Regions from separate parts of the Streptomyces sp. NPDC051207 genome, predicted to be linked through region 1. Evidence: riboswitches for the same ligand, from Rfam matches in the RefSeq annotation. Region 1 holds a riboswitch; each other region holds the start of a gene.
What was found. A riboswitch is a leader RNA that binds a small molecule or an ion and turns the genes downstream of it on or off. The one in region 1 is predicted to bind cyclic di-AMP.
Positions count from the first base shown of each region.

Region 2: it holds a riboswitch for cyclic di-AMP, as region 1 does, so the genes downstream of both, AB0M97_RS07305 (transglycosylase SLT domain-containing protein) here and AB0M97_RS00805 (LysM peptidoglycan-binding domain-containing M23 family metallopeptidase) in region 1, are expected to answer to the same signal.
Region 3: it holds a riboswitch for cyclic di-AMP, as region 1 does, so the genes downstream of both, AB0M97_RS22740 (M23 family metallopeptidase) here and AB0M97_RS00805 (LysM peptidoglycan-binding domain-containing M23 family metallopeptidase) in region 1, are expected to answer to the same signal.
Region 4: it holds a riboswitch for cyclic di-AMP, as region 1 does, so the genes downstream of both, AB0M97_RS08135 (NlpC/P60 family protein) here and AB0M97_RS00805 (LysM peptidoglycan-binding domain-containing M23 family metallopeptidase) in region 1, are expected to answer to the same signal.

Region 1 is NZ_JBFBAX010000001.1:175,166-178,660, reverse strand. Features, by position in the region: gene AB0M97_RS00820 (aspartate aminotransferase family protein) at 1-292, shown strand, start outside; gene AB0M97_RS00815 (DUF6126 family protein) at 527-646, shown strand; gene AB0M97_RS00810 (tyrosine-protein phosphatase) at 663-1,460, opposite strand; cyclic di-AMP (ydaO/yuaA leader) riboswitch at 1,926-2,090, shown strand; gene AB0M97_RS00805 (LysM peptidoglycan-binding domain-containing M23 family metallopeptidase) at 2,095-3,078, shown strand; gene AB0M97_RS00800 (SGNH/GDSL hydrolase family protein) at 3,317-3,495, shown strand, end outside.
Region 2 is NZ_JBFBAX010000005.1:104,721-108,215, forward strand. Features, by position in the region: gene fahA (fumarylacetoacetase) at 1-261, opposite strand, end outside; gene AB0M97_RS07300 (HAD family hydrolase) at 775-1,713, shown strand; gene AB0M97_RS07305 (transglycosylase SLT domain-containing protein) at 1,728-2,207, opposite strand; cyclic di-AMP (ydaO/yuaA leader) riboswitch at 2,211-2,378, opposite strand; gene AB0M97_RS07310 (polyprenyl synthetase family protein) at 2,910-3,495, shown strand, end outside.
Region 3 is NZ_JBFBAX010000024.1:86,038-89,532, reverse strand. Features, by position in the region: gene AB0M97_RS22745 (PrsW family intramembrane metalloprotease) at 1-561, shown strand, start outside; gene AB0M97_RS22740 (M23 family metallopeptidase) at 596-1,630, opposite strand; cyclic di-AMP (ydaO/yuaA leader) riboswitch at 1,642-1,799, opposite strand; tRNA gene AB0M97_RS22735 (tRNA-Met) at 2,146-2,219, opposite strand; gene AB0M97_RS22730 (alginate lyase family protein) at 2,268-3,476, opposite strand.
Region 4 is NZ_JBFBAX010000005.1:271,713-275,207, reverse strand. Features, by position in the region: gene AB0M97_RS08140 (ScyD/ScyE family protein) at 1-957, opposite strand, end outside; cyclic di-AMP (ydaO/yuaA leader) riboswitch at 1,210-1,378, shown strand; gene AB0M97_RS08135 (NlpC/P60 family protein) at 1,387-2,592, shown strand; gene AB0M97_RS08130 (hypothetical protein) at 2,621-2,974, opposite strand; gene AB0M97_RS08125 (response regulator transcription factor) at 3,146-3,495, opposite strand, start outside.

The DNA.
Region 1 (3,495 bases):
ACCGCAGTCGCTGAAGCTGCGCAGCCGGTGGGCCATGCTGCAGGCGGCCCGCAAGGGACTGTTCGCGCAGATGGTGGTCGTGCCGCTGCTCCAGCGCCACCGCATCCTCACCCAGGTCTCCGGCGACCACATGGAGGTCATCAAACTCATCCCGCCGCTGATCATCGGCGAGCGGGAGGTGGACCGGTTCGTGACCGCCTTCACGGCCGTGATGGACGACGCGCACAGCGGCGGCGGGCTGATCTGGGACTTCGGCAGGACGCTGGTGAAGCAGGCGATCGCCCACCGCTGACGGCCGGCGTCGCGCCGGGCCTCACCCTTCGCGTCGCTGCGGGGTCTGACCGTTCGCGTCGCTCGGCTTTGCCTCGGAGGCAGGAAAGGTGCCCATGAGGCACGGCTCGGGGCCAAGGGACGGGTGAACGGACGTATGAGCCGGCCCGAGTCCGACCCGTCCGCCGAGGCCGCCGAGGCGGGGCCGCTCGTCGCGCCCCAGCTGCGCGCCCTGCGCCGCCGTGCGGGCCTCACCCTGGAGGCCGCGGCCCGCGCCGCCGCCCTGTGGCTGTGGGTGCGGCTGATCGTCTACATCGCCGTCGGGCACGTCTTCGCTGCGTTCGTCCGGCTGCTCTTCGAGGTGGGCGCCGAGTAGGCCAGGGGCCGGGGCCTCAGTCGAGGAGGCGTTCGCGCAGCCGCTCCTGGACCTCGGGCGTGATCCCGAGGCCCTGCGCCAGGTACGCGTCCACGCCGCCCCAGGTCTGCTCGATCGTCTCGAAGGCCGCCGTCAGGTACTCGGCGCGCGCGTCGAACAGCGGGTCGAGCAGTTCCATGACCTCGGGGGAGTAGGCCGAGGCGGACGTGGTGCTGCGGTGCACCTTGTACCGGCGGTGCTTGGCGTTCGACTTCAGGTAGTCCTCGACGATCGCGTCCCGCTCGACGCCCAGGGCCAGCAGCGTCACCGCGATGGACAGGCCCGCGCGGTCCTTGCCCGCCGCGCAGTGCATCAGCGCCGGGACACTGTCCTCGGCGAGCGAGCGCAGCACCTGGGAGTGCTCGGCGGTGCGCTGCGTAATGATCATCCGGTACGAGGCGATCATCCGGGCCGCGCCGTTGCCGTCCGCCAGGATCACGCGCAGCTGGTCCAGGTCGCCGTCGCGCACCATCTTCCAGAATTCGGCGCCGTCGGCCGGGTCGCTCAGCGGCAGGTTCACATTCCGCACGCCCGGCAGCTCGACGTCCGGACCCTCGAGCTTCTGGTCGGCCGCGTTGCGGAAGTCGAAGATCGTGTGCAGGCCGAGGGAGGCGAGGAAGGCGGCGTCCTCCTGCGTCGCGTGCGCGAGGTGGCCGCTGCGGAACAGCACGCCGTGCCGCACCCGGCGGCCGTCCACGGTCGGCAGTCCACCGACGTCACGGAAGTTGCGCACTCCGGCCAGCTCGGGCTCGGTCGACGGGACCTGCTGCGTCACGAGGGCTCCTCCCACTCGGCCCCGTCGGCGCGGCTCACCGACGGGCACACGATTGACGATACGACACGCCTGCCAGCCGATATGAGAGGGACGCATCCCCCCGGTCGGCGGCAAACAGGATGAAATCGGACGCCAATTCCTTGACGGGTCCTATGTCGCACCTTGGGACTTTAGTCCGAATCGAGCGTTTAGGTATAACGCGCCCCGATAGCGCGGGAGATGGGGTGCGGCGCGTGAGCAGCGTCATAATCGTGACGATCCGCTGTCGCCATGTTCACGTAATCCAGGCGTATTTACAGGGGATTGCGGAAGGGCGAAAGATCCTTCCTCCACTCTCGGTGACCGTAAAAGGTCCGAACGCGCGCCAAAAACGCGTTCCCCGGCAATCCGCGGCTTGTCCCTTCGACGCCTGCTCGCTTACGTTCACCTCCGATCCGGACGGACGCCTAATCCTGCCGCCGCCCGGAAGCCCGCACACTCTGACCCGTGTACGGCAGGAGCGGGGGACCCACAGGTACAACCGCCTGTTCCGGTCTCCGGAACTGGCTCGGGGTGAAGCCGCGTCCCGACGCGGCCGGGCATCTCCAGCCCGAACCCGACAGCTCACCTCGTAGGCGCCGGAGAGGAATTCACCATGCCCGCGAAGGGTAAGCACCGCCGTTCGAAGTCCCAGCGTTTCACCCGATCGATCGCCGTCGCCGGAACCGGCGGCGCCGCACTCGCCCTTCCGCTTCTCGGGGCCACCGGCGCCGCCGCCGCCCCCGCGCAGTCGGTTCCCGAAAAGGCCGTCCAGTCCCTTCCTGCGGCGCAGAACAAGGCCGCCGAGAAGAGCGCCGCGAAGAAGTCGGCCCCGCGGATCTACACCGTGAAGGGCGGCGACTACCTTGCGAAGATCGCCGACGAGCAGAATGTCAGCGGCGGCTGGAAGAAGCTGTACGAGGACAACCGCGAGACCGTCGGCAGCGACCCGTCGCTGATCTTCCCCGGTCAGAAGCTCTCCCTCGGCAAGAAGGCCGCGACGGGCACCGCCAAGCCGTCGACCGGGTCGGCTCCGTCCAGCTCGTCCGGTACGTCCTCGAAGTCGTCCGCGTCGGAGTCCTCCGCGTCGGAGTCCTCCACTTCCACGTCGTCGTCCTCGTCTTCTTCGTCCTCTGAGTCGTCTTCGTCGTCGGAGAACACCGAGGCGGCTGCCGCGCAGTCCGCCGGCTCCGGTTTCACCCTGCCCGTGTCCGGCTCCGGTGTGGGCACCGCCTACAAGGTCGCCGGTTCCATGTGGTCCAGCGGCTACCACACCGGCGTCGACTTCGCCGTCCCGACCGGCACGTCGCTCAAGGCCGTCGGCGCCGGCACCGTCGTCTCCGCGGGCTGGGCCGGCGCGTACGGCAACCAGGTCGTCATCAGGCTCAGCGACGGCTACTACGCCCAGTACGCCCACCTGTCCTCGCTGTCCGTCTCCGCCGGGCAGAGCGTGACCGTGGGCCAGCAGGTCGGCCTCTCCGGCTCGACCGGCAACTCGACCGGGCCGCACCTGCACTTCGAGATCCGCACCACGCCGGACTACGGCTCCGACGTGGACCCGATGGCGTACCTGCGCTCGCACGGGGCCTCCGGGGCCTGACGCTTCGCGCGACCATTCGCCCGGCGCACTGCCGAAGGCCGGACCCCGATCCCCGGGTCCGGCCTTCGGCGTACTCGGATTCCGGCCCGCACCGGCCCCTGCTCACCAAGGACTCGACAACCACTTGAGACGTGGTTCATCTCACCGCCCGTCAACACCTGCCTACGGTCGCGTAAGTCACATTCGGCGGTGAATCATGTGGGATGTGGCAGACGATTCGAAGAATGACAGCAGATCAGTGATCGGGTCGTACGTGGCGGTGGGGGACAGCTTCACCGAGGGCGTGGGCGACCCCGGCCCCGACGGGGCGTTCGTCGGCTGGGCCGACCGGTTCGCGGTACTGCTCGCGGACCGGCGGCCCGAGGGCGACTTCCACTACACCAACCTCGCCGTGCGCGGGAAACTGCTCGACCAGAT
Region 2 (3,495 bases), on a different contig from region 1:
GACCGTCACCCACGCCGTCAGCGCGCGCCGCACGTCCGACCAGGCGGTGCGGCCGGCGGCCAGCAACGGGTTCAGGGTCGGCCGCGCGAGCAGGGAGGCGTACGGCGAGCCGAGCGCGCGGGCCGCGGCGCCCGCGTCGAGGACGTGGTCGCCGAGCCGGACGCCCACGGTCCGCTCCTCGGAGCCGGGGAGCGAGAACACGCCGTACGGAAGGTTGTGCGGGCCGAAGGGGTCGCCCTCGGGTACATCGAACGGGGGCATGGGGTGCTGCCTCGCTTTCGTGTGCGCCAGGTGTGTTCCACGCGTCGTGGGACCGCGCCACACGTTACGGCCGGTCTGTCGTTCTTGGGCGCACCGCTTCCGCTTCCGTACCAGAAGTTGTCCACAGGCAGGTGTGTGATCTTGACGGAGCGGTGGGAGCAGGGTGACTCCGGGCGCGTGCCGGAAGGCCGCCGGCCGGGGCTCCCGGCCGTCCTCGCCTTCGGTAGGTGGCGGAGCACGTTGGCGCGAACCGGAACCGAGGGCTCGACAGGGGCGCTTCACGCACCCCGGCACACGGTCGCGCGCCCCCGGACGGGACCGTCCAGCGGTCCCGGAGAGGACCGTTGAGCGGTTCCGGACAGGACCGTTCAGCCGGTGACCGGCAGTGCTCAGATGCGGCTGGTGAAGACAAGAAACGGCTGGTCGGGATCGGAAATGACGGGTGGGGAACAGAATTGACGGGTGGGAAAAGCGCGGTGAGGCGAGGGCGCGCGATGTCCGTATTCTCTGATCATGCCCGCACCCCTCGCATACTCACTGATCGCCACCGACCTGGACGGAACGCTTCTGCGTGGTGACGACACCCTCTCCGACCGGTCGCTCGCCGCGCTCGCGCGGGCGGCCGAGGCAGGCGCCCGGCATCTCGTCGTGACCGGGCGCCCGGCCCCCCGGGTGCGTCCGCTGCTCGCCGATCTCGGCAGCACGGGGCCGGCGGTGTGCGGGCAGGGCGCGCAGGTCTACGACGCCGGTACGGACCGCCTGCTGTGGTCGGTCACCCTGGACCGGGAACTGGCCGAGACGGCGCTCGGCAAGATCGAGGCCGAGGTGGGTGAGGTGTTCGCGGCCGTCGACCAGGACGGCGTGGACGGGCTCACGCTGATCGAGCCGGGCTACCTGATGCCGCACCCGACCCTGCCGGCCGTGCGGGTCGACCGGCGCGACGCCCTGTGGCAGGAGCCGATCAGCAAGGTGCTGCTGCGCCATCCCGGGCTGTCCGACGACGAGTTGGCGGCGACGGCGCGTGGAGTGGTCGGCTCCCTGGCGACGGTGACCATGTCGGGCCCGGGGACCGTCGAGCTCCAGCCGTGCGGCATCACCAAGGCGACCGGTCTGGCACTGGCCGCCGAGTACCTGGGGATCGGCCCGGACCGGACGATCGCCTTCGGGGACATGCCCAACGACATCCCGATGTTCGACTGGGCCGCGCACGGCGTCGCCATGGCCAACGCGCACCCCGAACTGAAGGCCGTCGCGGACGAGATCACCCTGTCGAACGAGGACGACGGCATCGCCGCCGTCCTGGAGCGACTGTTCCCCGCGGTCGGAGCGGGAGCCGCAACCGCGGCCGGAACGGGAGCCGTGGCCGGAGCAGGAGCGGGAGCGGGAGCCCCGGCCAGGCCCAAGCCCAGGGCCGCAACCGCGGCGGTCCCGAAGCCCCGCTCCCCCCAATAGGCGCTCCGTCCGACTCAGTACGCCCCGAAGACGTTGTCGATCGAGCCGTACCGCTGGGCCGCGTAGTTGCAGGCGGCGGTGATGTTCGCGACCGGGTCGTACGGATCGAACGACGTGCCGGGCACGTGGTACGCCAGGAAGGTGGGGTCGATGACCTGGAGCAGGCCCTTGGACGGCGTACCGGCGGCGGCGTTGGAGTCCCAGTTGTTGATGGCGTACGGGTTGCCCGAGGACTCCCGCATGATGTTGCGGTGGATGCCGTCGTAGGAGCCGGGGATGCCGTGCTCCGCCATGACGGCGAGGGACTGGCGGATCCAGCCGTCGAGGTCGTCCGGGTACGCCGTCGCCGCGGCCGGGGCCGGCGCGGCCGGGGTGGCGGCGGACGCGCTCGTCGCGCCGATCAGCGGAAGGGCGAGCACGGCGGCGCCGGCGGCGGCGAGCTTGCGGACGAGGCCGCGGTTCCCGGCACGGCGGGACTGAACGGATGCAGGCATGGCGAATGTCCTCTCCTGCGCCTGCGAGGTGAGCTGTCGGGTTCGGGCGGGAGGTGCCCGGCCGGGCCCTGTGACGGGCACGGCTTCACCCCGAGCCGTTCCGGTGCGGTGACCGGTCCGGCGTCTTGCCTGGGTCCCCCGCTCCTGCCTGCGAGTGGGTTCGTGGTCGGTGGTGCGGGCGGTGGCAGGACTCGGCGTCCGCCCGACAGGCCGGGAACGTATGCGAGGGCACATGTCCGGAACAAGGGACCGGATCACAGAACGCCCGGGTTGACCTTGGTGTGAGGCATATGGGGAGCTTGATCCTCCGCCGTCGCCAAGGTGCAACTCGCCCGTGGCGCGCGGGGATGCGGGCGCGGGGAGTGCGGTGCCGCGCCCGGGGAACGCGTGACTCAACTCACGGGCGCGAGCCGTGAGGAGCATCTGGGGCCAAGGGGAATTCGAGTGCCAAGCTCGACAAAGAGGACATCAGGCACGTGTCCGGTGCTTTGTCGGGCGAGTCGTGTAGAGCCGCACATGTCGGCTATGTCGTTATCTGTCGAGTGATCGAGAAAATGCCGGTCGTGATCCGATAGCTGGTGGCCTGGACGGGTGGGCGCTGGCGGTGATCGAAACATGACCGGATACGCTGACTTGAGTGAGGGCAGCGACCTATCGACAAACAGGTAATCGCCAGTAGGCGCCAGCAGACAGGAGACCTTCGTGACCGTCGTCGGGCCGTTCGGGCTGAGCGTGCGGGACCAGGCTCTGGAGGCCGATGTCCAGGCCGGGTTGGCGGCTGTCGAAGAAGGGTTGCTCGAAGCAACCAAGAGCGAGGTGCCTTTCATCACCAAGGCAGCCCAGCACCTGATGCGGGCGGGCGGCAAGCGGTTCCGTCCCCTGCTGGTGATGCTGTCCGCGCAGTTCGGCGACCCCTACGCGCCCGGGATCGTGCCGTCGGCCGTCGTCGTCGAGCTGACCCACCTGGCCACGCTGTACCACGACGACGTGATGGACGAGGCCGAGGTGCGCCGCGGGGTCGCCAGCGCGAACACCCGCTGGGGCAACTCGGTGGCCGTCCTCACCGGCGATTTCCTGTTCGCCCGCGCCTCGCAGATCCTCGCCGACCTCGGGCCCGAGGCGGTCCGCGTGCAGGCCCTCGCGTTCGAGCGGCTGGTCACCGGGCAGATCCTGGAGACGGCGGGACCGCAGGACGGTCGAGACCCGGTCGAGCACTACTTGGACGTGCTCGGAGGCAAGACGGGCTCTCTGGTGGCGGTGTCGTGCCGGTTCGGCGCGATGATGTCCG
Region 3 (3,495 bases), on a different contig from region 1:
TTCGGCCGGTTCGGGTTCATCGCCGTGTACGCCGCATTCATGGTGCCCGCGTTCGGGCTGCTGACGTGGCTGGTGATCTGGACCCGCCAGCGCGAACTGCGCACCGTGCGGACCGAACTGCCCGCCTACGCGGTCGCGGGCTGGCTGACGCCCCCGGAGCCGTTCGCGCTGGGCTCGATGCGGGCCCGCCGGATCGCGCGCACGTACGCGCGCCGGCACGCCGGGAAGGCAGCGGCGCGGGACGTGGCCCGGTACGAGGCGTACGCGACGTCGCTGGCGTTCCTGCGGCACCGGGGACGGCGGGGCAAGGCCGGCGCCGGCTTCGCGGCCCGGGAGCGCGAGCTGCTGAACGAGCTGTGGGCCCGCCGGGACGCCGCCCGCCCGGCCCTGGAGTACGCGGCCCGGGTCACGGCGCCGCCCGTCCCGGTGCACCTGCCGCCGGCGCCGTACGCACCACCGTGGCCGATGCACGGCCCGGCCACGCACGGCCCCACCGCGTACGGTCAGGCGGCGTACGGCCAGGCCGCGCCGTATCCCGCGTACAACCCCTACCAGTCGTAACCGGGTTCCTCAGGAGCGTCCCGGGGGTGGTCCCTCAGGGGTTGAGGCCCTTGCTGCGCAGCCAGGCCAGCGGGTCGATGCCACTGCCGGCGCCGTCCGGGTGGACCTCCATGTGGAGGTGGGCCCCGGTGACGTTGCCGGTGGCGCCCACGCGGCCGATGACGTCACCGGTGGTGACCTTCTGGCCGACGCTGACGTTGATGGACGACTGGTGGCAGTACCAGATCTCCGTGCCGTCCTCGAGGGTGAGGACGGTGCGGTAGCCGTAGGAGCCGGCCCAGCCCGCCTCGGTGATCGTGCCCGTGTGGACGGCCTTGAGGAGCGTGCCGGTGGGCGCGGCGAAGTCGGCGCCGGTGTGGTAGCCGGAGGACCACATCGCGCCGGCCTGGCCGTAGACGGAGCTGATGGTGTACGAGGACAGCGGCATCGCGTACTGGCGGGCCAGCTCGGCGAGCCGCTCGGCCTCGGCCTTCTTGCGGGCCTCCTCCTCGGCCTTCGCCTTGGCGGCGGCGGCCTTCTCCCGGGCCTCCTTCTCCGCCTTGGCCGCGGCCTCGGCGGCGGCCTTCTCGGCGGCTTCGACGGCGGCCTGGGCGGCCTTGCTGTCGGCCTGGTTCTGCTGCTGCTCGGCCTGCGCCATGATCCGGGCCCGCAGCGCCTCACCGGCGTCGGCGGTGCCCTGGTCGGCGGTGGCGGCGTAGGCGACGCCCACACCGCTGAGCGGGGTGGCGCTGCCCTCGGGGGTGTCGTCGTCCGAGATGAGGGAACCCATGTTGGGCAGGTCCGGCATGGAGATCGACACCGGCGGCTTGCCGGTCTGCGCGGTGGCCATGCCACCCGCGCCGACGGCGGCTATGACGCCGACGCCGAGAACCGTGGAGCTGCGGGCGAGCCCGCCGCCGCGCTGCTTGGCGACGCGATGCCTGCCGCGTACCGGGCGGATGGACTCCTCGGTGGGGTTCCACTCCTCGAACGGGCCTTCGTCGCTGCGGTATTCGCCGTAACCGAAGGTGTCGGCGGTGCGCTGTCCGGGCACGAACGGGGCCTCGGGGGCAGGCGTGTTGGACGCCACGTGGGCGTACTCCTTTCCTTCCTTCTCGCCTACCGGGTTAGCTGACGGGTTCGGAGCAGGAAGGTCTCCTACGCGCGTATATCCGTCGTGCTGCCACGAGGACCTACGCGCGATTCACCCCAGGGTGTTGGTTCCCCGGTTCCCTTGCGGAATTCGGCGCGTGAGCACGGAGCCGCCTTCTGTGACGGCTGGGACGACCGCGCTGCGTTATCGAACGTTAATAGACTCGGGGCGTGGATTCCAAGCTGTTCCTCTTGATCATTAACGAACCCTGGGCAGACTTATCCGGCACGACCGGCGAAAATCGGGCGAGTTGACAGCCCCGCGAACCCCTCGGGCAAACATCCCGAACCCCAAAAGAAATCTGACGTTGCATCAGTTGTTGTCGCAGGGGGACGAGCCGATCACGGTATGTGAGTGGAGGGAGTCCTCGGTACGTGGCGCAGGACGTCGGGCTCGGGCTGGAAAAACACCGAGGGCCGGAACCCTTCCGGATTCCGGCCCTCGGCCTTCAGTAGCGGGGACAGGATTTGAACCTGCGACCTCTGGGTTATGAGCCCAGCGAGCTACCGAGCTGCTCCACCCCGCGTCGTTGTGACTCCAGTGTACGTCATCCACGGAGCGCCGGGCGCCAGGGTTATCCGGCGGGCCGCTCCCCCCGCTTCGCCACGTGGGTGAGGGTCTCCCAGGCCACGAACAGGTTGTCCGTCCCGGCGGGCCGCGCCCCGGCCGTGAGCCGGCGCGCGCCCGGAACGGATGCGCCGAGCCGGTCCTGAAGGTGGTGCAGGGCGACGTCCAGGCCGGGGCCCACGCCGTTGCCCGCCTTGCCGACGCTGCCGCCCGCCGCGCCGCGGCCGGTCCGGCCGCCGCACCGCGCCGCGGACGCGGGCTTGCCCTGCCGGTGGCGGGCGTGCAGGGCGAGCGCGGCCGTCAGCCGGTCCTCGACCTCGCCGTACAGGTCGACGCCCTGGTGCCAGGCGGTCTCGGCGATGTGGGAGGTGGCGGCGATGCCCCGGCCGGCTCGCCGCAGGTCGCGGCAGGTGTCCTGCGTGACGCCGCTCTTCCCGGAGAAGTAGGCGGGCACGCGGGCACGGAAGCGCCGCAGCGCCCGGTCGAACGCCTCGTGGTCCTCCAGGAACACGGCGATGGAGATCGCCGCGTCGGTCATGACGAGGTCCTGGCTGCCGCTGCCGTCCGGGGCCTTCCGGCTGACGGCGGGCAGGTGGACGCTGCGCAGCATGTCCTCGAAGCGCCGCACGCGCTCGGCGGGCCAGCCCGCGTCCGGCGTGTGCCGCACCAGCTCCGCGGCCCGCGCCCAGGTGGAGGCGGCCCACCCGGCGTCCTGGATGCCGTGCCCCTTCAGCCTGGCGGACCAGGCGTCCATGATCTCCCTGGCCTTGACGGCGTGCTGCCGCTTGCCGGTGACCGTGAACAGCAGGGCCTGGGTGTACGCGGCGATCGCGTCGGCGCGCTCCTCGGCGCATCCGCCCCCGGACCGCCCGCCCGCGGCGCAGATGACGGTCTCGCGGGGCTCGGGCCGGTACTTGTACGAGCCGTACTTGCTGTCCCGCATGTCGAGGTACGCCTTCAGCCACGGCTGCCTGCCCGCGGTCACGTTCTCCCGTACGACGGCCAGCTGGTCCTCGCCGACGAGGACGCCCGGGTGCGTGAAGTCGGCGTCGGCGGGCAGGGCGCGGGCCATGGTCCGGCCGTCCGGCCCCGAGGTTCCGCAGGAGGCGACGAGGGCGGCGGCGAGGGGCAGGGCGAGAAGCGCGGCGACGCGACGGCGACGGCCGACGGGCGGCCTGTCGGGCCCGGCACGATTCCCGGAACGACCCGGCCCCACGGAGCCCACCGCGTCCCCC
Region 4 (3,495 bases), on a different contig from region 1:
GTACGGCACCTTCACGTGCGTGCGCTCGTCGTCGTGCGAGACCTTCGTCACGACGCCGCCGAACAGCTGGCTGACGTAGAGGTCGCCCTTGCGGTTGACGGCGACGCCGGTGACCGGGCCGAAGCCGGACTTCCAGTCGAGGATCTTGCCGGTGCGCACGTCGACGCGCCACACGCGCGCGGTGGGCTCGTCGGTGAGGCCGTTCAGCTCGCCGACGTAGAGCTTGCCGTCGCCGCCGAGAGCGAGGGAGGTGGGGACGGTCTCGTGCCCGTCGTGGTCGGGGAAGACCGTGAAGGGGCGGGCCCGGCCGGACCGGGAGACCTCGATGAGGTCGTTTCCGGCCGCGTCCGCGACGATCCTGCGGCCGTCGGGCAGGGCGAGGACGGCGTACGGGTTGGAGTCGAGGGCCGTCGTGTGCGGGTTGTGCCTGAACTCGACGGCGGAGACGTCGGCGGCGATCTTCGCCTTGCCGTGCTGGATCCGCAGCAGCTTGCCGAGCGTGTTCCAGGGCCGGGCGGTGGGCACGCCGGAGCCCGCCGGGGCGTAGGTCTCGACGGCCCACAGGCGGCCGTGGCGTGCGGAGACGCCGTCGACGCCGGTGGCGAAGCCGCCGTCCGGCTGCGCCAAGGACGGGAGCCCCTCAACCACCCGGTGGTGCTTCCACGCGCCCTTGTGCCGGTGGACCTTGGTGACGGCGGAGGACAGGCCGACGCACCTCTCGCCCTCGGGGCCCGCGCCGATGCACTTCTTGCCGCCCCGTCCGGCCTCGGCGACGTACAGGTCGCCGTGGTCGTACGAGAGCTGCCGGGGGTTGTCGAGGCCGGTCGCGACGACCTTGACGACCGGCTTGCCGCCCTGCCGGCCCGCGTCGGCGCCCGCGGGTGCGACGCCCGCACAGACGGCGAGTGCGGCGCCCGTGGCGACGACGAGCGCCAGGCGCATTCTGGGATTTCTCATGCCCTACCTCTCTCAGCGGCCACGGAACCGGACCGTGACTGGCTGGAAAGTAGCGGCCCCGGACAGATAAACCCGCTTATAGCGCTTGACTCACCTCAAATCCCGCCATATGGATCACTGCGTGCGAGGCCCTGACCGAAGGTCACGAAAATGTATCGGGCATATCACCCACCAACCTTCACAGGCGCCACACGAGTTGGCTACCGTGCCGGGCAGGCCGCACGACCCCCACCGGCGAAAGATCGCCGGGCCGCGCGGCCTCCGCCGAGTCCGGTGCGCCCGACGGCAGCCGGAGCCGGGGACCCACCGACTTCTGGGGTGAATCGGCCGAGCTCCCTCGTGGGCGCGGCCGTAGGGCACACCTTCCGATCCACCCGCCCGAACCCGACAGCTAACCCGGTAGGCGGAGCACGGAAGGAGTCGCCTCCCTTGGCGTCGCACCGCAAGACGAACCCCGCCCGGCAACGCGTCGCAGGCATACGGACGCCCGCCCTCGCCACGGCCGCCCTCACCTCCGTGGCCCTGCTGACCCAGACGGCCAACGCCGCGCCCGCCGACGACAGGCCGAGCATCGAAGAGGTCGAGAAGAAGGTCGACGACCTCTACCGCCAGGCGGAGTCGGCGACCGAGAAGTACAACTCGGCCAGGGAGAGGACCGTCAAGCGGCGCAAGCAGGTCGACACCCTCCTGGACGACATCGCCCGGCGCACCCAGCAGCTCAACGAAGCGCGCGAGGAGCTGGGTTCCTACGCCGCCGCCCAGTACCGCACCGGCATCGGCGTCCCCGACACCGCGACCTTCCTGCTCGCGGACACACCGCAGGACTTCTTCGACCGCTCGCAGCTGATGGACCGGCTCACCGGCCGGCAGAAGGTCGCGGTCGACGACTACTTCACGCAGCAGTCCGCGACGATGAAGAAGCGCCAGGAGGCCACCAGGAGCCTGGAGACGCTCAGCGACGCGCAGGCCGACCTGAAGACGGCGAAGGCGACCGTCCAGAAGAAGCTCTCCGAGGCGCGTGAGCTGCTGTCGCGGCTGACCGCCGAGGAGAAGGCGCGGCTCGCGGCGATCGAGACGCGCAAGCAGCGGGAGGCCGCCCGCAAGGCCGCCGAGCTGGCCCGCCAGCAGGAGGAGGAGCGGCAGGCCCGCGAGGAGGCCGCGGCGGCCGAACGGCAGGAGGACGGTTCCGACGGCGGCTCGGCGGGCGGCTCGACGGGTGGCTCAGCGGAGACCGGCGGCGGTGCCCCGGGCTCCCCGGTCACCGACCCGGCGTACGCCACCAAGGCCGAGAAGGCGGTCGCCTTCGCCCGCGCCCAGATCGGCAAACCGTACGTCTGGGGCGCCACCGGCCCCGACTCCTACGACTGCTCGGGCCTGACCGGGGCCGCCTGGCGGGCCGCGGGCGTCTCCCTCCCGCGCACCACCTACGACCAGGTCAACGCCGGCACGACGGTCCCCCTGTCCCAGGCCCGGCCCGGCGACCTCGTCTTCTTCTACGACGACGTCACCCACGTGGGCCTCTACATCGGCGACGGCATGATGATCCACGCGCCGAAACCGGGGACGGACGTCCGCGAGGAGTCCGTCTACTACGACGGCGAGGGGTCGATCCACAGCGTCGTGCGGCCGGCCTGAGCGACCCCGTCGCGTTCGTCGTGGCGGGTTACGTCCACAGCACGGCGATGAAGATGTTCGCCGTGGTCAGCAGGCCGACGAGACCGAACAGACCCTTCTCGGCCCTCTCCTCGTCGCGCTTCACATAGACGAGGCCGAGGATCACGATCAGCAGGGCCAGCTTCACGCCGATCTTGATGTTGTTGACGGTCTGGTCGTCGGCCTGGTTGAGGCCGACCAGTGCCACGCCGGTGACCAGCATGGTGAGGGCGCCGTGCAGCATCGCGGGGGTGAAGCGGGCGGTGCCCTCCCCCATGGCCTTCATCTGGGTGAGGAAACCGCCGAGCAGCGCGGCGATGCCGATGATGTGCAGACCGACGAAGAGATGGATGAGTACGTCCATGAGCCCGGAGCCTAGTGAGGGGCGCGGGCGCCGTGGTACGCGGGTGGGGTGAGGCCGGCACGCGCGAGGGTCATGGCATGCCGCTGGACCATGGCGCCGAGCCCCGCCCGTGCGGCATCGGCAGGACGGACTGGTCCGAACTTCCGCACCGGCTCGACGCGCAACCGCCCCTCACACCAGCCGACGTGCCGTAGCCCACCGCGTCAGCTCGTGCCGGTTGGACAGCTGGAGCTTTCTGAGGACCGCCGAGACGTGGGACTCGACCGTCTTGACGGAGATGAACAGCTGCTTGGCGATCTCCTTGTAGGCGTAGCCGCGGGCGATGAGCCGGAGCACTTCCCGTTCCCTCTGGGTGAGGCGGTCGAGGTCCTCGTCCACCGGCGGGGCGTCCGTGGAGGCGAACGCGTCGAGGACGAAGCCGGCCAGACGCGGGGAGAACACCGCGTCGCCCTCCTGGACACGGAAGATCGAGTCGATCAGGTCGGAGCCGGTGATCGTCTTCGTCACGTAGCCGCGCGCGC